Regions from separate parts of the Streptomyces sp. NBC_00669 genome, predicted to be linked through region 1. Evidence: riboswitches for the same ligand, from Rfam matches in the RefSeq annotation. Region 1 holds a riboswitch; each other region holds the start of a gene.
What was found. A riboswitch is a leader RNA that binds a small molecule or an ion and turns the genes downstream of it on or off. The one in region 1 is predicted to bind cyclic di-AMP.
Positions count from the first base shown of each region.

Region 2: another riboswitch for cyclic di-AMP. It lies ahead of OG896_RS38755 (C40 family peptidase); the one in region 1 lies ahead of OG896_RS14610 (C40 family peptidase).
Region 3: another riboswitch for cyclic di-AMP. It lies ahead of OG896_RS34770 (LysM peptidoglycan-binding domain-containing M23 family metallopeptidase); the one in region 1 lies ahead of OG896_RS14610 (C40 family peptidase).

Region 1 is NZ_CP109018.1:3,603,246-3,609,926, forward strand. Features, by position in the region: gene pcrA (DNA helicase PcrA) at 1-494, opposite strand, end outside; gene OG896_RS14605 (C40 family peptidase) at 751-1,878, shown strand; cyclic di-AMP (ydaO/yuaA leader) riboswitch at 2,070-2,224, shown strand; gene OG896_RS14610 (C40 family peptidase) at 2,232-3,305, shown strand; gene OG896_RS14615 (class I SAM-dependent methyltransferase) at 3,412-4,209, opposite strand; gene OG896_RS14620 (hypothetical protein) at 4,215-4,574, opposite strand; gene OG896_RS14625 (NlpC/P60 family protein) at 4,893-6,152, shown strand; gene OG896_RS14630 (class I SAM-dependent methyltransferase) at 6,157-6,681, opposite strand, start outside.
Region 2 is NZ_CP109018.1:9,241,171-9,247,851, reverse strand. Features, by position in the region: gene OG896_RS38765 (ATP-dependent Clp protease proteolytic subunit) at 1-358, shown strand, start outside; gene OG896_RS38760 (hypothetical protein) at 365-700, shown strand; cyclic di-AMP (ydaO/yuaA leader) riboswitch at 1,259-1,390, shown strand; gene OG896_RS38755 (C40 family peptidase) at 1,394-1,891, shown strand; gene OG896_RS38750 (hypothetical protein) at 2,089-2,271, opposite strand; gene OG896_RS38745 (permease) at 2,315-3,487, opposite strand; gene OG896_RS38740 (hypothetical protein) at 3,596-4,528, opposite strand; gene OG896_RS38735 (hypothetical protein) at 4,627-5,073, opposite strand; gene OG896_RS38730 (ADP-ribosyltransferase) at 5,191-5,859, opposite strand; gene OG896_RS38725 (GNAT family N-acetyltransferase) at 6,099-6,681, shown strand, end outside.
Region 3 is NZ_CP109018.1:8,225,680-8,232,360, forward strand. Features, by position in the region: gene OG896_RS34755 (hypothetical protein) at 222-416, opposite strand; gene OG896_RS34760 (uridine kinase) at 733-1,359, shown strand; gene OG896_RS34765 (GNAT family N-acetyltransferase) at 1,565-2,581, shown strand; cyclic di-AMP (ydaO/yuaA leader) riboswitch at 3,008-3,128, shown strand; gene OG896_RS34770 (LysM peptidoglycan-binding domain-containing M23 family metallopeptidase) at 3,134-3,940, shown strand; gene OG896_RS34775 (helix-turn-helix transcriptional regulator) at 4,037-6,681, opposite strand, start outside.

The DNA.
Region 1 (6,681 bases):
TCGCGGCGCAGGATGCGCACGCAGGCGCTGTGGAAGGTGGACACCCACATGGCGTTGGCGCGCGGCCCGACCAGTTCCTCGACGCGCTCCTTCATCTCGCCCGCGGCCTTGTTGGTGAAGGTGATGGCGAGGATCGCGCCCGGGTGGACGCCGCGGGCGCCGAGCAGGTGGGCGATGCGGTGGGTGAGCACGCGGGTCTTGCCGGAGCCGGCGCCGGCGACGATGAGCAGCGGCCCGCCGTGGTGCTCGACGGCGGCGCGCTGCTGCTCGTTGAGCCCCACGAGGAGCTGCGCGGGGTCGAGCACGGGACGCGCCGCGCCGTTGCGGTAGTGCGCGTCGTGCGCGGGCGGACTGTCGTACCGCCCCTGGAACAGGTCGTGCGGGACGTCCTCGCCACCGGGGCCGTCCTCCGGCGGCGGGGGCTGCTCGCCGTCGGAAGGCCCGTGGGCCGCGTCCATACCGGCCAGGAAGTTGTCGTCAAAGAGGCTGCTCATCGCCTCCCGAGTCTAGGCGCCCGCACCGACAGTCCACCGCCGTCCGCCGAAGTCCACGTGCTCGGCGCCCGGGCCTGCCGGAAAGCGGCCTCCCGGGTAGCCCGATTACCACGCTGCGTGACGACCGCGCCGCTTCGGCAAAAGATTACGAAAAGGTATCGGGCCTATCGGACATCGCCCTTCCCAGGCGCGCCGGGCGTTGGCTAGCGTGCCGCACCAGCCGGAACCGGCAGCGTCCGAGAGGAGTCCGCGCGCCATGGCGACGCACCGTAAGGCTCGTACCGCGCTACTCAGCACCCCCGGTCCGCGTGCCGCCGTGGGGCTCACCACGGCGGCACTGGCCACTGTGACGCTGCTCAGCGAGAGCGCGAGCGCCACCCCCGCTCCCACCAAGCCCAGGCAGCCGTCGATCAGCACGGTCAAGAAGCAGGTCGACTCCCTCAACCAGCAGGCCGAGGCCGCCACCCAGAAGTACGACCAGGCGCAGGAGCAGACCGACCAGCAGAACACCAAGGTCAACAAGCTGCTCGCGCAGGTCGCCCAGAAGACGCAGAAGCTCAACGACTCGCGGCGCGTGCTGGGCGAGTTCGCGGCGGCGCAGTACCGCAGCGGCGGCGACCTGACCACCACCCGCTACCTGCTGTCGGAGAACCCGCAGGACCTCGCGAACGAGATCCACCTCGCCAACGTGATGGGCAAGCGGCAGCAGGCGGCGGTCGAGAACTACCAGACCCAGCAGGTCGCGGTCACCCAGCAGCGGATCGAGGCGGCCAAGAGCCTGGCCTCGCTGACCGCGCAGCAGGGGCAGCTCAAGTCCGCCAAGCAGGACGTGCAGACGAAGCTGGGCGCGGCGCAGAAGCTCCTCAACAGCCTCAACGCGCAGGAGAAGAAGCGGCTGGCGGAGCTTCAGGCCAAGCAGGAGGCCGAGGCGAAGGAGAAGGCGAAGAAGCTCGCCGCGCAGGAGAAGCAGAAGGCGGAGGCCGCCGCGAAGGCCGCCGCCGCCAAGGGCACCGACGCGCCCGTCGCGCCGGTCAACTCCTCGGCCGCCGACCAGGCCATCGCCTTCGCCCGGAAGCAGATCGGCAAGCCGTACGTGTGGGGCGCGACCGGCCCGGACTCGTACGACTGCTCGGGGCTGACCCAGGCCGCCTACAAGGCCGCCGGGATCGACCTGCCGCGCACCACCTACGACCAGGTGGACGTGGGCACCCGGGTGTCGGAGGCCGACCTTCAGCCGGGCGACCTGATCTTCTTCTACAGCGACGTCAGCCACGTCGGCCTCTACATCGGCAACGGGGAGATGATCCACGCCCCGCACACCGGCACCGTGGTGAAGATCGCCCCGATCACCGAGATGCCCTTCTACGGGGCTGTCCGTCCGTAATGGAGCATCCCGACCGGGTCGCCACCGGATGACCCGGATGACCGATAAGGCGCCGGGGCGAAGTATCCGGCAAAACCCAAGGTCACAAAGCGATTTCGGTCACATTGCAATCCAAACTTCCCAAGACCCGGCGAAGTTGACTACGGTAGCCCGCTAGGTGGTCCGCCTCCCGTCGGCGAAGGTCCGGCAGCGAACCATCTCCGCCTAATCCGGCCGGCGGCCGGAACCGGGGACCCACAGGCACTTTGGGGTGAATCGGGGTGGACGCGACGAGCGTTCGACCCGTAGGGCGACCTTCCCCGCCCGAACCCGTCAGCTAACCCGGTCGGCGGTACCCGGAAGGAGTCGTCTCCTTGGCGTCGCATCGCAAGCCGCGTACCCCGATACTCGCGTCGACCGGCACACGGGCCGCCGTCGGTATCACCACCGCGGCCCTGGCCTCGGTCACCTTGATGAGCGAGACCGCGAACGCGGCGCCCGCGAAGCCCTCCATCGCCGAGGTCAAGAAGCAGGTCGACTCGCTGAACGAGCAGGCCGAGGTCGCCACGCAGAAGTACGACCAGGCCCAGGAGGACACGGCGGCGCAGCGCACCAAGACCAACCAGCTGCTCGCCCAGGTCGCCGACAAGACCCAGCAGATGAACGAGTCCCGGCGGGTGCTGGGGCAGTTCGCCGCCGAGCAGTACCGCACCGGCGGTTTCGGTGCCACCACGCAGCTGCTCTTCTCCGACGACCCGGAGAGCTTCCTCTCGCAGAACCACCTGCTGGACCGGATGACCGCCACTCAGGAGCAGGCGCTCAAGACGTTCAAGATCCAGCAGGAGCAGGCGTCGGTCCAGCGGGCCCAGGCCACCGCGAGCCTCAAGAAGCTGACCGGTTCGCAGAGCACGCTCGCCACGCAGAAGAAGAACCTGCAGACGAAGCTCGCCGCCGCGCAGAAACTGCTCAACAGCCTCAACGCGGAGCAGAAGAGGAAGCTCGCCGCGATGCAGCCCAAGACGTCGACCTCTTCGTCGTCCTCGTCTTCGTCCTCGTCGTCCGGCTCCAGCTCGACCTACAAGTACAACGGGCCCGCGTCCGGCCGCGCCGCCGCCGCGATCCAGTTCGCGCTCGCCCAGCGCGGCAAGCCGTACTACCGCGGCGCCACCGGCCCGGACTCGTACGACTGCTCGGGGCTGACCCAGGCCGCCTACCACGCCGCCGGGATCACCATCGGGCGCACCACCTGGGACCAGGTCAAGGACGGCACCGCGGTCTCCAAGGCCGATCTGCGCCCGGGCGACCTGGTGTTCTTCTACTCCGGCATCAGCCACGTCGGGATCTACATCGGCAACGGCAACATCGTGCACGCCCCGCACACGGGCGCGACGGTCGAGGTCGCCCCGATGGACTGGATGCCGTTCGCGGCGGCCCGCCGCATCGCGTAAGCGGGCGTGCGGCGGCTGAACGCAGGCCACGTCAGCACGTAATGGGTAAGGGCCGGTCTCCAGGAGACCGGCCCTTACTCATGGCCTTCGTGCCCCACCCCCCGGCTCAGGCCAGCACCAGCAGGTCCATCCAGCTCGTCGCCGGCGCCGCCGGATCGGCCGCCCGCAGCCGTGCCATGCCGCGCTCGAAGTCCTCGTCGCTCAGCGCCCGCAGCTTGGAGTCGGTGTCCCGGCGCAGCAGGCGGGCGTAGTGCCCGAGGCTCGGCGCGCTCTCCTGCGGTACGGCGACCAGTCGGCGCCGTACGAACCCGGCGGCCGCGAAGTCGGCGCAGACGCCGTCCACCGTCCGGTAGCCGTCGATCTCCGCCACCGTCTCGGGGAAGAAGCGGACCCGCAGGTCGCGGTCGGCCCGGCCGGGGAAGAGGTTGCGGATCAGCACCGGCGCGCCGGGCTTCAGGGCGCGGCGCAACTCGCGGGCGGCGGCGGGCAGATCGGGGATGTGGTGCAGCACCGAGCCGAGCCAGGCCGCGTCCGCGCCGCCGTCCGGCACCGGCAGCGCGTCGGCCCGGCCGGCCAGGGCCTCGATGCCGGGGCGGCCGTCCGTCGCGGGGGCCCGCGGGATGAGCGCGCGCATCGCCTCGGCCGGTTCGACCGCCACGACGTGGACGCCGAACCAGTCGTGCAGCGCGGCCGCGAAACCGCCGGTGCCGGCGCCGACGTCGAGCACGGTCGTCCCGGGGGTGAGCCCGGGGGTGCGCTCAGCCGTCGCCTCGACCGCCGCCTCAGCCGTTGCCTCGACCGCCGCCTCGATCGCCGCCCGCCACGCGGCCAGCCCGGCGCGCGGGACCTCGCGGGCCAGCCGGTACTGCTCGGCGGTGGCGCGGTCGTAGGAGATGCCGGTCATCGCGGTCAGGTCCAGAGCACGGCGATGAAGATGTTGACGACGGTCAGGCCGCCGACCGCGCCGAAGGAGGCCGCGTCGACCTTCTCCTCGTCGCGCTTGACGTAGACGAGCCCGAGGATCACCAGCAGCACGACCAGCTTGATGCCCAGCTTCACGTTGCTGAGGTGCCGGTCGTCGGCGTGTGCGAGGCCGACCAGCGCCACCCCGGTGACGAGCATCGTGCCGGCCCCGTAGAGCATGCCGGGCACGAACCGCGGCTCGGCGCTGCCCCGGCCCATCGCCTTGAGTTGGGTGAGGAAGCCGCCCAGCAGCGCCGCGATGCCGATGATGTGCAGCCCGACAAAGACATTGATGAGGGTGTCCATGGGCCGGACCCTACGGCGCTTATAGCAGCGCGCGGCGGGCGGGGTGCCGTATCGCGGGCTTCGGTCGGCGGGCGCCCGGATGCGGGCGGGTCACCCGTCGAACGGCGGTCGAATCCGGTCGGCCGCGGCGGAAAGCGGGCAGTCCCGGACACCTGCCCCGGACGGCCCCCGGGGCAGGTTTAGCGTCACTGGCAGGTGGCCGGTTCCCTTCGCCGTCGGTACGTCGGCGGCACGGCCGCCCTGCCGACGTCCGGCGGTGCCGCGTCCCCCCGTAACGCGGCGCCGCCGGGCCCGCCCTGCCGAAGGAGTGACGGCCGCATGGCCTCGCACAGTCGCCGGAGTCGCCACCGCCGCGGCCCGGTCCCCGCCGCCCGCACCGCTGACCGCGTCACGGACCGCGCCACGGACCGCACCGCCGCCCGGCCACCGCTCGTCTCACGGGCGACCGCCCGCGCCGCGCTGTCGCTGGCGCTGGTGTCGGCCGCGTCCGTCAGCCTGCTCGGCGAGAGTGCGCAGGCCGAACCGGGCCCGGCCGCCGGCGCCACGACGGCGTCCGGAGCGGACGGCGCGGACGGCGCGAAGGAAGCCGACGGCGCGAACGGCCCGAACGGCGCGAACGGCCCGGCCGGTTCCGTCACGGCGGTCAAGGCGCGGGTCGACGCGCTCTACCAGCAGGCGGAGGCGGCGACGCAGCAGTACGACGGCGCGCGGCAGAAGGCCGCCACCGCCCGCGCGGCGGTCACCGACCTCCAGGCCGAGCTGGCCCGCAAGACCGCGCAGCTCAACACGACCCGGGACCGGCTGGGTTCGATCGCGACCGCGCAGTACCGCTCCGGCACGCTGGACCCCGCCCTGCAACTCGCGCTCAGCTCCTCGCCCGAGACGTACCTCGCCCAGGTCGGCGCGCTGGACCGGATGGGCGACCGGCAGGCCGCCACGCTCGCCCAACTGGCCGGGCAGCGAAGGGACATCGAGCAGACCCGCGCCGAGGCGGACGGCAAGCTCGCCACCCTCAAGGCCGCACAGGGCCAACTCGCCGACCGCAAGCGGACCGTGCAGACCGCGCTGCACCAGGCGCAGGTGCTGCTGGACTCCCTCACGCCGGCCCAGCGCGCCACCGTCGACGGCTCCGACGGCGGCGCGGACGCGAACCGCTCCGGCGCCCCCGGCTCGGGCACCGCCACCCGCGGCACCTCCCGGCCGCCGCTCGACGCCTCGCCCGCACCCTCCGCGCGCGCCGCCCAGGCCGTCGCGTTCGCCTACCGCGCCATCGGGCTGCCCTACGTCTGGGGCGCCACCGGGCCCGGCTCGTACGACTGCTCCGGCCTCACCCAGGCCGCGTGGAGGGCCGCGGGCGTCTCCCTGCCGCGCACCACCTACACCCAGATCAACGCCGGCACCCGCGTGGCCGAGTCCGAACTACGCCCGGGCGACCTGGTCTTCTTCTACTCCGGCATCTCCCATGTCGGCCTCTACATCGGCCACGGCGAGATGATCCACGCCCCGCACCCGGGCGCCCCGATCCGGATCGCCCCCATCTCCGAGATGCCCTTCGCCGGCGCCACCCGCCCCGCGTGACCGGCTAACGGAGCCGGAACACCGCCACGTCGTAGCGCTCCGACACGGGGCGCGGCCGTACGAGCGGCTCGGCGTCCACTCCGGCTCCGGCTGCGGCTGCGGCTTCGGCCTCGGCTTCGGCTTCGGCTTCTGCTTTCGCGTCAGCGGCCAACCGGGCCAGCCCCGTGGCGAATTCGGCCTCGGTGAGGTGGGTGAACTTCGACTGCGGGCGCGTCACCAGCCGTTGGTGGTACGCCCGCAGGCCTGCGGCGACCGGCTCGGCGTGCGAGCTGATCCGTACGACGTCGAACCCGTGCGCCGCGAAGTCCGCGCGGACGTCCGCCTCCGCGGGGAAACGGACGCGGTCGATGTCGAGCAGCCGCGGCCAGTAGGTGTAGACGACGGCGTCCAGCCGCTCCCGGAAGGTGGTCCGGACGACCACCACCCCGCCGGGCCGCAGCACCCGCGCCAACTCCCGTGCGCAGGCGCGGCGGTCGGGCAGGTGGTGGATCACCCGCGAGAGCAGGGCGAGGTCGACCGAGCGCGGGCG
Region 2 (6,681 bases), 5.6 Mb from region 1:
GACGGTCTGCATCGGGCAGGCCGCGTCGGCGGCCGCGGTGCTGCTGGCGGCGGGCGCACCGGGCAAGCGGATGATCACACCGGGGGCCCGCATCCTCATCCACCAGCCCTCGCTCGGCGACGTGGTGCGGGGCGACACCTCGGACCTGGAGATCCAGGCCAACGAAATGCTGCGCACCCGCGACCAGTTGGAGGCCCTGCTGGTGCGTCACACCGGTCAGCCGGCCGAGCGGGTCTCCGCCGACCTCGAACGCGACACGATCTTCGACGCGAATGCGGCGGTCGCGTACGGGCTGGCCGACGCGCTGACCACCAGCCGCAAGGGCGGCAACGGTTCGCGCGGCACCGGCCCGCGGTGAGCCGGCGTGGCGCCCGAACTCCCGCCGCTGCCCGCCCTCACGCGCTCCGAGGGCGAACTCATCGACTGCTACCTGGAACTGGTCGACCTGCTCGGCCGGATCAACCCCTCCCGCACCACTGACACCTACTCGGCGCTCCGGGCCGCGCAGGCACTCGTCAGCCGGGCGTTGGCGATGCGGGACGCGCTCACGGTGATGCACCTGCGCGGCGAGACGGACCTGCACCACGCCACCCTCGGCCGCGCCCTGCGGGTACTGGACGGGGAGCGGCGGGCCGCGCGGGTCGCGGTGGCGCCCGAGCCGGCGGCGGACCCGGGGGGCAGCGGCGACCCGTCGGCGTAGACCGCGGCAGCGCGCCGTCAGCGGCGCGTGGTCGGCATGGCACCGTCGGCGGCGGGTGGTCGGGCCGCACCGTCGGCGACGCGTGGTCGGGCCGCACCCTCGGCGGCGCCACGGAGGAGGCGGCACCGCGGAGGCGCGGTCGCGCGCACCCGGCCGAACCCGCCCGCCGTCACCGCGTGTCACCGTTTTCCGCGACACGACCGCCGGTCTCATCAGCCCATTGGCGTATCGGAAGTTCTCGTGGCAAACGGGTGCGCGATTGCGCGTGTCGGCTGGACTGCGACTTCGCCGGTACCGGTCGGCGCAGTTCAGGGGGTACGGCGGGGGTACGCGAGCGGCTCGCGGGGGCGGCGGTTCACCCGGCTGGATGCAATGTGATGAAGGTCACATCGCGCGTTTCTGTCCCGGCGCCGCCCCGTCGTGTGCGTAACCATCCGTGGTGACGACAAGCCCCCGCCGCCGTGGCGGGGCGGTCCGTGCGGATGCCCAGTCCTGCCGACGCGCGGATGCCAGGTCGACACGAGTGCAACGGCAGGAGCGGAGGACCCAGCACGACGGGTCGCTCCGGCGCCCACCGGTCTCCGGCGGGCGCCGGAGCACCCTTGGGGTGAAGCCGCTTGCATGCGGCCGGGCATCTTCGCCAGCCCGAACCCGACAGGTCATCCTTCGCAGGCTGATGACGAAGGGTCGCGCATGTGCACGCCCAACCGCATCTGCTTTCGGCCGGCCACTTCCCGGCTCTCGCGGCTCGGAGCCGCCTCTCTGCTCACCGCAGCGGCCGTCGCCGTCCCGATCCTGCTGCCGGGCAACGCCCAGCGGGCCGACGCCGCCACCATGGCCGCCAGGGCGCTGAGCATCGCCGCGTCGAAGAAGGGCTCGCCCTACCAGTGGGGGGCCACCGGGCCGTACCGCTTCGACTGCTCGGGGCTGACGCTGTACTCGTTCAAGCAGGCGGGCGAGCAACTGCCGCGCACCGCCGCCGCCCAGTACAACCGCACCACGCACATCTCGGCGGGTTCCCGCCGGGCGGGCGACCTGGTCTTCTTCCACAGCGGCTCGTCCGGCGCATCGGTCTACCACGTGGGGATCTACGCGGGCGACGGCAACATCTGGCACGCGCCGAAGACCGGCAGCACGGTCCGGCTCGAACACATCTGGACCAGCGGCGTCTGGTACGGACGGGTGAACTGACGCCGCCCGGCGGCCGGGCACTCGACCGCACGCGCACCGCGCCCCCGACGGTCGACGCGGGCCGGGCCCCGGGCCCCCTCCACGGCGGCGCGAGGCTCCGTCCGAGCCCAGGTCCGCGCTCAGGTCCGCGCCCGGCCCCGAACCACGCGCCCGCCCCTGCCCGCCGCGCCCCTACGGCTCCACCCGCTGACGCCTCGTCACATCGCCGTGGCCCGGCCCCACCCGCGGGACACCCGCCAGGCCGCCGTCGCTCCCCCGGCCACGGCCACGGCGAGGAGGGCCGCAATGCCGGTGAGGGTACGGCCGGTGTCGCCGACGGCGGCGTGCCGCGGGCAGTCGGCCCCCCAGTAGCCCGGCGAGGCGGGGCCGGACGCGCGCACCCACCCGGGCAGGGTGCCCGGACCGCTCTGAGCGCCTTCCCCGTCACCCGTGCCCGGCGTGATCCGCGTGCTCGGCGTCATCGGCGTCGGGGGCGCCGCCCATCATGCGGAGCATCCCGGCGCCGCCGGTCCGGAAGAAGCGCACCAGGAGGGCGGCGGCCAGGACGAGGAAGGCGATGTTGAGGAAGGAGGTGTAGTTCCATCTGACGCCCTGCGTGGGGATCTTCGCGTCGGCCTGGTCGGGGATCAGGCCGAGGCCGCCGAAGAGGAGTTCGACGACGTATCCCGCGACGGCCATGGCGAGGTAGAAGGTGCCGAGGATGAACAGGGCCATGCGTGCGCCGTAGTACTTCCGGTAGATGTTCAGGATCGGCAGGATCAGCAGGTCGGCGAAGATGAACGCGACCACCCCGCCGAAGCTGATGCCGCCCTTCCACAGCACCACCGCCAACGGCACGTTGCCGATGGAGCAGACGAACGACGCGACCGCGACGAGCGGCCCGATCAGCGGCCCCCACAGCTTGGACGCCAGCGGGTGGCCGGAGAAGAAGAAGGCCCGCCAGAAGGAGTCCGGCACCCAGGCCGCGATCGCGCCGGCGATGAGCAGCCCCACGACCAGGTCGCGCAGGATCGCCGCCCATTCCATGACGAACACGTGGGCGGTGGCGGTGACCCCCTCGCGGGACAGCAGCCGGCGGGCGAACGAGCCCTCCGTCCGTACGGACATGTCCATCGCGGCGTGGCCCTCCATCGACCCGGCCACGCCGCGCTCGGCCTGCTCGCGGGCCTGGCGCAGCAGCCGGTCGCGCAGGAACAGCCGGAACAGCACGGCGAGCAGGATGATCATGACGGGGCCGCCGATGAACTCGGCCAGCGTGAACTGCCAGCCCATCAGCAGCGCGAGGATCACGCCGAGTTCGACGACGAGGTTGGTGGAGGCGATCTCGAAGGCCATCGCGGCGGTGAAGTCGGCGCCCTTGCGGAACAGCGAGCGCGCCAGCGCCACCGCCGCGTAGGAGCAGGACGAGGAGGCGACTCCCAGGCCGGTGGCGACGGCGAGGGTGCGGGGGCGGTCGTCGCCGAGCAGCGCGACCACCGTGGACTTGCGGATGATCGCCTGGACGACGGCGGACAGGGCGAAGCCCAGGATCAGTGCCCAGGTGATCTCCCACGTCATGGAGCCCGTGATGGACAGCGCGTGCAGTACGGCGTGCATGGACGAAACCTTCCCTGCCGGGTGCTCCTTGGAGGGCGGGCCGGTGCGAGGTCGCGGGGCGGCCCGGAGGCGCGGGTGGGGGCCGCCACCCGGGCGGCCCCCACCGGTTCAGCCGACGTCGAGCGTCAGTGCGGCGGTGTGCAGGGTGCCGGCGGTCCGGAACTGCAGGAAGAGCCGCCAGTCGCCGGCCGAGGGAAGTTCCGCGTGGAAGGACAGCTGCGGCCCGCCGTGGTCACCGTCCACCCGCGCGGTCGGGTGCAGGTGCGCGAACGCGCCGTCGCCCTGGTGGAAGGCGGTCAGGTGGGCGTACGAGTCCAGATACGGCTGTAGGTCGGTGACGGGCTTGCCCGCCTTGGTGATCGTGACGGTGAGCGGGTGCTCCATCCCGGCCATCAACCCGCCCGCGACGGCGACGGTGTAGCCGTCCACCCGTACCGACGGCGCGGGCGCGGGCAGCGCCGCCATGGTGGCCGGCCCCGGCACGGCGACAGTGCGGGACAGGACGAACGCCGTGCCCTTGCCCGGGCCGCTGCCGGGCGTGAAGGACGCGAACATCCGCCAGGCGCCGGGCTTCAACTCGGCCAGGTCCGCGGTCCACGTCCCGTCGGCCGCCATGACCGGATGGAGGTGCTGGAAGCCCGTCAGGTCCGAGCGGACGGCGTAGAAGTGCAGGCGCTTGGTCTGGTCGACCGCGAAGTCGGTGACCGGCCTGCCGTCCGGCCCGGTGACCGTGAACCGGTAGGCGCCCGGCCGGCCCGCCGGGAGCGTCCTGGTCGCGCTGGTCAGCTGGTAGCCGTCCATGGCGGCGGACAGGCCGTCGCCGCCGGCCATGTGGTCCATGCCGGGCATGGTCGGGCCGTCGTGGGCGGAACCGACGGACGAGGGCGTCGCGGCAGCCGTGGACGGGGCCGTCGATCCGGCCGGGGCCGAGGCGGCGTCGCCGGAGGAGCCGCACCCGGCGAGCGCCAGCGCGAGTACGGCGGCCGCGCCGGCCGCGAAGAGGGCGCGGTGGTGTGCGAAGGTACGGAGGAAGGAGGACATCGGGAGGTTCTTTCCGGAGGGGCGCGCCACGACGGGCGCGCGGAGCGAGCAGGACGCGTCGCCGGAACCGGCACAACCGCCGTTCCGGCACGGCCTGCTCAGGTCCGCGCGACGCCCACCCGAAGCAGCAGGTCGCGCCCGCCCGTCGGCGGCCCGCGCCACCACCTGCGGCCGACCGGTGCGGCGCGGCCGACCAACACCGGTACGGCGGCCACCGTGACGACGGCCGCGGACGCGTTCACCGGCAGCGGGCCGCGCGCGCGGGCCGGGGTGGACACGCACTTCTCCCCGTGTGCCGCGACCGGCGCCGCCGCCCGCGCGCCGTGGTCGACGGCACCGCCGGAGCGCGGCGCCGTCGCGGGTCCGCGAACCGCCATCGGCCCGCCACCATCCGCGTGCATGGCGGCGAGCGACGTCACGTCACCGTGGCACCCTTCGGCCGCGGTTGACGGGGCGCCGTGCATGAGGAACAGGCCGGCCAGAACGGCGCAGGCCAGCAGGAGCCGGGCGATACCCCGCCGACCGGCCACCCCCACGCCTGCCATCACCCGTTCCCTTCCCGCTCGACGTCCTGCGCCACGCAGCCGCCGGACCAACCGGCCGCCACGCCGCGGCCACCCCGACCGTATACCCACACGGGGTATACGGCGCGGGCGCCCCGGTCAGTTCGCCGGGAGGAGCTCCGGGCCCTGGGGCTCGGGGGCCGGGACGAGACGCCAGGGGGTGTAGAAGGGGTTGCGCACGCAGCCGGAGAGGACCTCGCTCTTGGTCGCCTTGTCCACCGGGCAGGCACCGACGACGAAGCGGCGGTCGATGCCGCCGGCGAAGGCCACTTCGTGCTGGCCGGCCCACTTGTGGGTGTCACCGATCGTGGCGTTGACGTCGATCCCGCCGGGTGCGTCGATGTAGTAGTTGTACGCGGACTTCCACTGCTTGTAGAGGTCGTGGTCGTAGCTGGTGCTGACGTACGGCGACGGCTGGTTGACCTCGACGTAGGCGGCCAGGTCGTACTGCCCGTCCTGCGGGGCCTTCGGCTGGAAGCCGTCGTGGAAGACCACGGCCGGCGCCCGCCCGTCCGCGCGGTACAGCTCGCCGCAGGTGCGGCGGTAGCTCGGCGGGTCGGGGACGATGCGGTGGACGTCGACGCTGCGGTCGGCGGCGGCGAAGAGCGGGTCGTGGACGACGGGGCAGAAGTCCGCGGCGGCCGCGGGCGCTTCGGGAGCCCGGGTCGGAGCCGCCGTCGCCGCACCGGAGGACGTCTGGGTGGCGAGAACGGCGGTGAGGGTCAGCGCGCCGGCCGCGGCGAGCGACCGGACTCGGTTCATGATCATGGACGTAGCGTGCCGGTCACGGAAGCCGGGACCGCTGAACGTCACCCGATCGTAGGCGCGTCCGCACGTCGGTGAACCCGTACCGGTGCTGTTTCAGAACGGAGTTGACGTGAAGTCAGCGCGGCATTGACGCGCCGGAGTCTCGCCGCGCGGGAGCGGTCCCCCGCTGGGGACCTGCCGGGGACCTGCCAGGGACCTGCCAGGGACCGGTCCCCCCCGCCGGGGGCGAGAATGCGGGGATGGCCCGCCCCACCGAACTCGCCCGCCTGCTCGCCGATGTCGCGCGCGGCGCCTTCCCGCCGCCCGACGGCACCGTCGCGTTCGTGCCGCAGCCGTCGCTCCGGGATGCCGGGGTGATCGCGTTCACCGCGCACAGCGTGGTGTTCGCGGACGTGGACGCCGGGCCGGACGACCGGGAGGACACCGGGGTTGCCCTGCGGGAGCTGCTGCCGGCCGGTGACCTGTCCGCGCCGCTCAACCCGCCGTTCCTGAGCGCGCTCACGGCCCGCACCGGCCGCCAGGTCAACAACATCGACGTCCTCGCCGTGGCGGGTCCGCTGCCGGGGCCGCCGCCCGGCCCCGCGCTCGTGGAGACCAACGACCGCTCGCACCCCCGGATCGTGCGCGCGCTGCGGCACCGTGACGGCGTGCGCGCCTGGACCGTCCCCGGCGCGACGCTGCTGCTGGGCCGCGGTGTGGCCGGCCGCTGGGAGGCGGCCGTGGAGGTCGAACCCCGGGCCCGCGGCAGGGGTCTCGGGCGGTCGCTGGCCGTGGCCGCGCGCCATCTGGTGCCGGACGGCGCCCCGGTGTGGGCGCAGATCG
Region 3 (6,681 bases), 4.6 Mb from region 1:
GGGGGACGGCGCATGGGGGACGCCGCTGCGCGGGGGGACACGCGCGGAGAGCTGCGGGGAACGCGGCTGGGGGGAAGCACGGGGAGATCAGGTGCGAGGTGCGAGGTGCGCGGGTGCGCTCGGGAACGAGGGCTGGGGAGCGGAACGGCGACGGGCCCGGGAGCGGATCGACCGCTGCCGGGCCCGAGGGGGAGGGGCAGGAGTGGCCGTCGGGGACGGCGCTAGATCTTGAGCCCGCCGATCAGGCTGGCCAGGCTCGCCCCACCCGCGGTGATGCTGGGGGCGATGGCGGTGCCCGCGAGGTAGAACCCGAAGAGGGCGCAGACCACTCCGTGGGACACCTTCAGGCCGTCCTTGCGGAAGAACAGGAAGCAGATGACGCCGAGAAGCACGACGCCGGAGATGGACAGGATCATGGGGCTCTTCTCCTGAGGTGATGGGGACGGTCACCGTGAGTTCTTCCAGGCTCACAAAAAGTAATAGATCGCGCTCGGTGGCAAATGGGTGATTTGTAGCTGATTTCCACCACCGGAGTGAGGAGGGGTACGAGGTGCGTCGGGCCCTGGCCGGAACGCCGCCCGGATGTGCCCGCTCCCTCCGGCCCTCCCCGCTTCCCGGCCGTCCCGGCGCCCGTGCCGGGGCCGCCCGGTACGGATGCCGTGTCACCTCGTCCGATCGGGTGACGGCGAGCCGCCGGGGTGACGCCCGAGGCGGCTCCGGCAGGATGGCCGGGTGCAGCCGATCCCCATCACCTGGCCCAGACTCGCCGACGCCCTCGCCGAGCGGATCGCCGACGGCCGCCCGCCCGGCCCGTGGTGGCGGGTCGCGGTGGACGGCGCCCCCGCCGCCCGCCCCGCGGACCTCGCCGATGCCGTCGCCGCCGCGCTGCCCGCGCTCGGCCGACCGGTCCTGCGGGTCGGCGCCGAGTCGTTCTGGCGTCCCGCCTCGCTGCGACTGGAGTACGGCCACGAGGACGTCGACGCGTACTACCAGCTCTGGCTCGACACCGGGGCGCTGCGCCGCGAAGTGCTCGACCCGCTCGGCCCTGGCGGCAGCGGCCGCGCCCTGCCCTCGCTGCGCGACCCCGGCACGGACCGCTCCACCCGGGCCGACTACGTCGAACTCCCGCCCGGCGGCGTCCTGTTGCTCGACGGGCCGCTGCTGCTCGGGCAGGGGCTGCCGTTCGACCTCACGGTCCATCTGCGGCTGTCCCCGGCGGCGCTCGCCCGGCGCACCCCGCCGCAGGAGCAGTGGACCCTGCCCGCGTACGAGCGGTACGCCCGCGAGGCGCTGCCCGAGGAGGCCGCGGACGTCCTGGTGCGCGCGGACGACCCGCGGCATCCGGCGTGGACCGGGTGAGGAGGCGACGGCAAGCCCGAGCCGTCGGGTCGGCGGTCGCCGGCGTGCCCTCGGCGCCTCGCCCGGTGGGCGCCGGCGGCGGCCGAACGCCCCTGCCGGGCACGGCGTTTCGCGCGGTTGGCGGCACCCGTCCCGACCTGTCCCCGGCCCCGGCCGGACCCGCCTTGCCCTGGGACGGCGCCCACCACTAGCGTCCACGAGCACCATGACTGTCGCCACCGCGCCGCTGACCACCGAGCACATACCTCTTGCCGTCCAGCGGTACGACCGCTGGTTCGCCCGGGCCCGGCGCCCTCCGTCGCAGCGGTCCTGGCTCGCGGACGGTCCGGTGCGCGGCGAGGAGCTGCTCGGCAAGCTCCACCAGGTGCCCGGCATCGAGGCGGTCCGCGCCCTCGACGGCGAGGGCGGCCTGATCGGTCACCTCGCGGCGATACCGCTCGACCTCGCCCCCGACGACCCCGCCGCCCTGCGCAGCCACCCGCGCTCCGCGCTCGTCCCGCACGGCGGCCACGCGCTCCCCTCCGGCCGCGAGAGCGAGGTGCTGCGCGCGCTGTACGTACGGGTCGCCGATCGGCTCGTCGCCGAGCGGCGGTTGGTGCACTACGTCGACGTGCCGGCCGGCGAGGTCGGCACCACGCCGTGGTCCGACCTCGGCTTCGGCCGGGAGCGGGTGCACGGGCTGATGGCGGTCAAGGCCCGCGGGCGGCAGCCGCGCGGGGTCGAGGGACTGGCCATCCGCCGGGCCGGGCCCGGCGACCTGCCGCAGATCGGCCGGATGGCCGCGGAGTCCGCCCGGCGGCAGCGCGGCACCGCCACCTTCCAGCCGCAGCCGGAAGCCGCGCTCGCGGCGCTGCGCGTGCACTACGCCGGTGCGCTCTCGGACTCCCGCTGCGGTGCGTGGATCGCCTCCCGGCGCGGCGAGGAGATCGGCATGGTGCTGCTGGTGCCCGCGCAGCCGGACCCGGTCGTCCCGGCGGCCTGCGTCGAACTCGTCGAGGCGTACGTCGAGCCCGCCTTCCGTGGGGAGGGGATCAGCCGGGTGCTCCTCGCGACCGCGCTCGCCTGGGCGTACGACGCCGGGTATCGCTACATGTCGGCGCAGTGGCCGTCCGCGTCGCCGCACGCCGCCGGGCACTTCCCCGCGATCGGCTTCCGCCCGGTCGCCTACCGGCTCTCCCGCACCCTCGACCATCGCCTCATCGGCGCCCCCGGCACGTTCTGAGGTTCCCCCCGGGGTGCCCCTGCGGAGGTGCGGCTCCTCCCGCGAAGGGAGCGCACCCAAGAACCGTACGAATCAGGGCAATTCGGAAACGTGTGAGCGGGATCACCGGATGAGTACGGTCCGCGGTCGGCCGTGATACGCCGAGTCAGCGCGACCGGCGCACCGTGATGGACGGTGGCGGGTGGCACACCTGAAGTAAGGGCGGCATAACGGACATCCGGGAGCGCGGGCACATACGGTGACGGGGGCGCCCGGGGGTGGGGAAGGGCCGTTTGCCCGGGTGGAGCGGCGTCCCCTACGTTCCGTCTCGTGCGGGGCAACCCGCTTCCCCTCCGCCGGGCGGACCGCCGAGTCCTGCCACCGCCCGCTACGCGGATCACCCGAACACCGACATGGCAGGAGCGGGGGAACCAGGTAAGCCGCCGCCCGAGTCGACCGCCGCACCGCCGGCGGGCGCACCCGGGCGGCTCGGGGTGAAGCCGCATCCGCGGCCGGGCATCTCCTGCCCGAACCCGACAGCTCACCTCGCAGGCGTAGGAGAGGACATCCCCCATGCCCGCACACAGCCGGCACCGCAAGCCCAAGGTCCGCAACGGCCGCCGTCTCACCCGCCTCTACGTGGCCGCCGGCGCCGGCGGCGCCGCACTCGTGCTGCCGCTGGTCGCCGCGACCGGCGCGGGCGCGGCCACCCCGGCGAAGAGCGCGACCGCCGCCTCGGCCACGTACAAGGTCGTCACGGGCGACACCCTGATCAAGATCGCCACCGCGCAGCACGTCACCGGCGGCTGGCAGCAGCTCTACCAGGACAACAAGGCCGTCATCGGGTCGAACCCCGGCCTGATCCGCCCCGGCACCGTACTGACCCTCGACGCCGCGAAGGCCGCGCCGCAGGCGAAGACCGCGGCGAAGACCGCCACCGCGTCCACCGCCGCCGCCACGACCACCGCCGGCACCGGCTGGATGAAGCCGGTCGGCGACGCCGCCATCGGCACCGGCTACAAGGCGTCGGGCTCGCTGTGGTCCAGCGGCTCGCACACCGGCGTCGACTTCCTCGTCGGCTCCGGCACCCCGGTGCACGTCGTCGCCGCGGGCACCGTCGTGTCGGCCGGCTGGGACGGCGCGTACGGCAACGACGTGATCGTCCGCCACGCCGACGGCAAGTACACCCTGTACGGCCACCTGTCGCAGGCGCTGGTCTCGGCCGGCCAGACCGTCACCGAGGGCCAGCAGATCGGCATCTCGGGCGCGACCGGCAACGTCACCGGGCCGCACCTGCACTTCGAGGTGCGCACCACGCCGAGCTACGGCTCGGACATCGACCCGGTCGCCTACCTGAGCAGCCACGGCGTCGTCATCTGACACCGGCACCGCGGTCGCACGGCCGCGATCGGCGGGCCCGCCCGGTTCTGGCAACCGGGCGGGCCCGTCCGCGCGTTCGGGCCGGGCGGGCCGAACTCAGGCCAGCAGCCCGGACAGTTCGCCGCGCGAGGCGACGCCCAGCTTCGGGTACGCCTTGTACAGGTGGTAGCCGACCGTGCGCGGGCTGAGGAACAGCCGTGCGGCGATGTCCTTGTTCGACAGGCCGTGCGCGGCCAGCCGGACGATCTGCCCCTCCTGCGGGGTGAGCCCCGCCTGCTCGGCGAGCGAACGCGTCTCCTGATGAACCGTCACCAGCGCGCCGGAGGCGCCGAGTTCACCGCGGGCCCGCTCCGCCCACGGGCGGGCGCCGAGCCGTTCGAAGACCTCCAGCGCGGACCGCAGCCGCCCGGCCGCCTCGCTTCTGCGCCGGGCCCGCCGCAGCCACTCCCCATACAGCAGCTCGGTGCGGGCCGCCTCCAGCGCGCGCCGGTGCGGGTCGTGCGCGGCCAGCGCCGCCGTGAAGTACGCCTCCGCCTGCTCGTCGGGGGCCAGCAGCGCCCGGCAGCGGGCCACCATGGCCTCCGCCCAGTCCTGCCCCGTGCGTTGCGCCCACCGCTCGAACCGGGCGAACGGCTCGGCCGCGCGCCCGGGTTCACCGAGGCGGACCGCCGCCTCCACCAGGTCCGGCACGCTGCGGGTGGTGCAGATGTGGTGCCGCAGCAGCGGCTCGGTGAGCAACTCCAGCCGCTCCAGGGCCGATCCGGCCCGGCCCAGGCCGAGGTCGAGCAGGCCCTGCGACCAGTACGCCCACCCGGCACCCGGCGCGGTCGGCGCGCCCGGTGCGGCCGCCAGCGCCTCGGCGACGTGGGCGCGGCACTCCTCCTCGTCGCCCCGCAACGCGGCCACCTGCGCCAGCGCACCGCTCAACTGGCTGACCCACTGCGCCTGCTGGGTGTCCCGGGCGATCCGCAGCCCCTCGGCCGCGGTGGCGTACGCCTCGGCGATCCGCGACTCGAACACCTCCACCTCGGCCCGGAAGAACAGCACCGTGGCCAGCCGCCCCACCCCGCCGCTGTCCCGGCTCTCGGTCGCCAGCTGGGCGGCGAGTTCGTACGTCTGATCGTCCTGCCCGCGCAGCATGCCGGCCGCGCAGAGCATCACCAGCTCGCGGGGGTCGGCGTCGCCGCCATTGGCGGCCCGCACCGCGGCCGCGGCCGGCAGCAGCTCCTCCGGCGTCGGCGGGGCGGAGGCGGAGGCAGGGCCCGGTACCCCCAGCGCGCCGGCGAAGAAGTCCGCGACCGGGCGGATCGCCGCGTCCCGGGGCAACTCCAGTGCCGCCAGCCGCCGTACGGTCTCCTCGACCTCGGCGGCGCCCAGGTACCACGCGGTGTGCACCGCCTGCACCAGCATCCGCCCGGCCCGTTCCGGGTCCACCGCGGCCACCGCGTCGGCGCCCACCAGCAGCATCCGGTGCGCGCCGGGGAAGGCGCCCTGCCAGAAGTCGGCGAGCGCCCGTACGTACAGCGTCCTGGCGCGTATCACCGCCTCCGCCGCGGAGCCGGGGGAGAGGACCGGAGCCGCCACGCGGGCGGCCTGCTCGGCGAAGTCCCGGGCCCGGGGCAGCTCGCCGGCCTCCGAGGCGGCCTCGGCGGCCAGCAGGAGGCGGTCGGCGCGGGCGGTCGAGTCGGTACTCAGCCGGGCGGCGCGCTCGTAGGCGACCGACGCGGCGGAGTGGCCGCTGCGCCGGCGGGCCCGCGCCGCGGTGGCCTCCAGGGCGGCGGCCACCTCCTCGTCCGGGCCGGTCGCGGCCATCGCCAGGTGCCAGGCGCGGTGGTCCGGGTCGTGCACCGGGTCGGCCGCCTCGGCCAGCGCCCGGTGGGCGGCCAGCCGCTCCGGCAGCGGGGCCCGCTGGTGGATCGCGGCCCGCATCAGGGGATGGCGGAACCGCAGCCGGTCCTCCTCGTCGACCAGGACGAGCCCGGCGTCCTGCGCGGGCGGCAGGTCGTCCACGCCGACGCCGAGCGCGGTGGCGGCGGCGAGCAGGGTGTCCGGGTGGCCGGTGTGGTCGGCGGCGGCGATCAGCAGCAGCGTCTGCGTGCCACGCGGCAGGTCGGCGACCCGGCCGTGGAAGGCGGCCTCCAGCCTGCTGGTCAGCGGCAGCGGGTCGGGCCCGAGGTCCGCGCCGGGACCCGCCGCGCCGGCCGCGCCGGAGCCGTCGGCTCCGCCGGCCGGGTCCAGCGCGAGCGGCAGCTCCAGCAGGGCCAGCGGGTTGCCCTGCGCCTCGGCCAGCACCCTGCGCCGCACGGCCGTGCCCAGCCCGGCGCCGCGCTCGGCCAGCAGCGTGCCGGCCGCCGTCGCGTCGAGCCCGCCAAGCCGCAGCTCGGGCAGCCCCGGCGTGACGAACGCCCCCTCGCCGTCGCGGGCCGCGAAGAGCATCACCACGCCCTCCGCGTCCAGCCGCCTGGCCGCGAACGCCAGCGCGTCGGCGGACGCCCGGTCCAGCCACTGCGCGTCGTCGACGACACACAGCAGCGGCCCGTCGCCCGCGTGCCCCGACAGCAGCGACAGCACCGCGAGACCGACGAACATCGGCTCGCCCGCGTTCCCCGCGGTCAGCCCGAACGCCGCACGCAGCGCCCGCTGTTGCGGCTCCGGCACCGACCCGATCGCGCCCATCGCCTTGCGCAGCAGCAACTCAAGTCCGGCGTAAGGCAGTTCGGCCTCGAACTCGACGCCCGAGC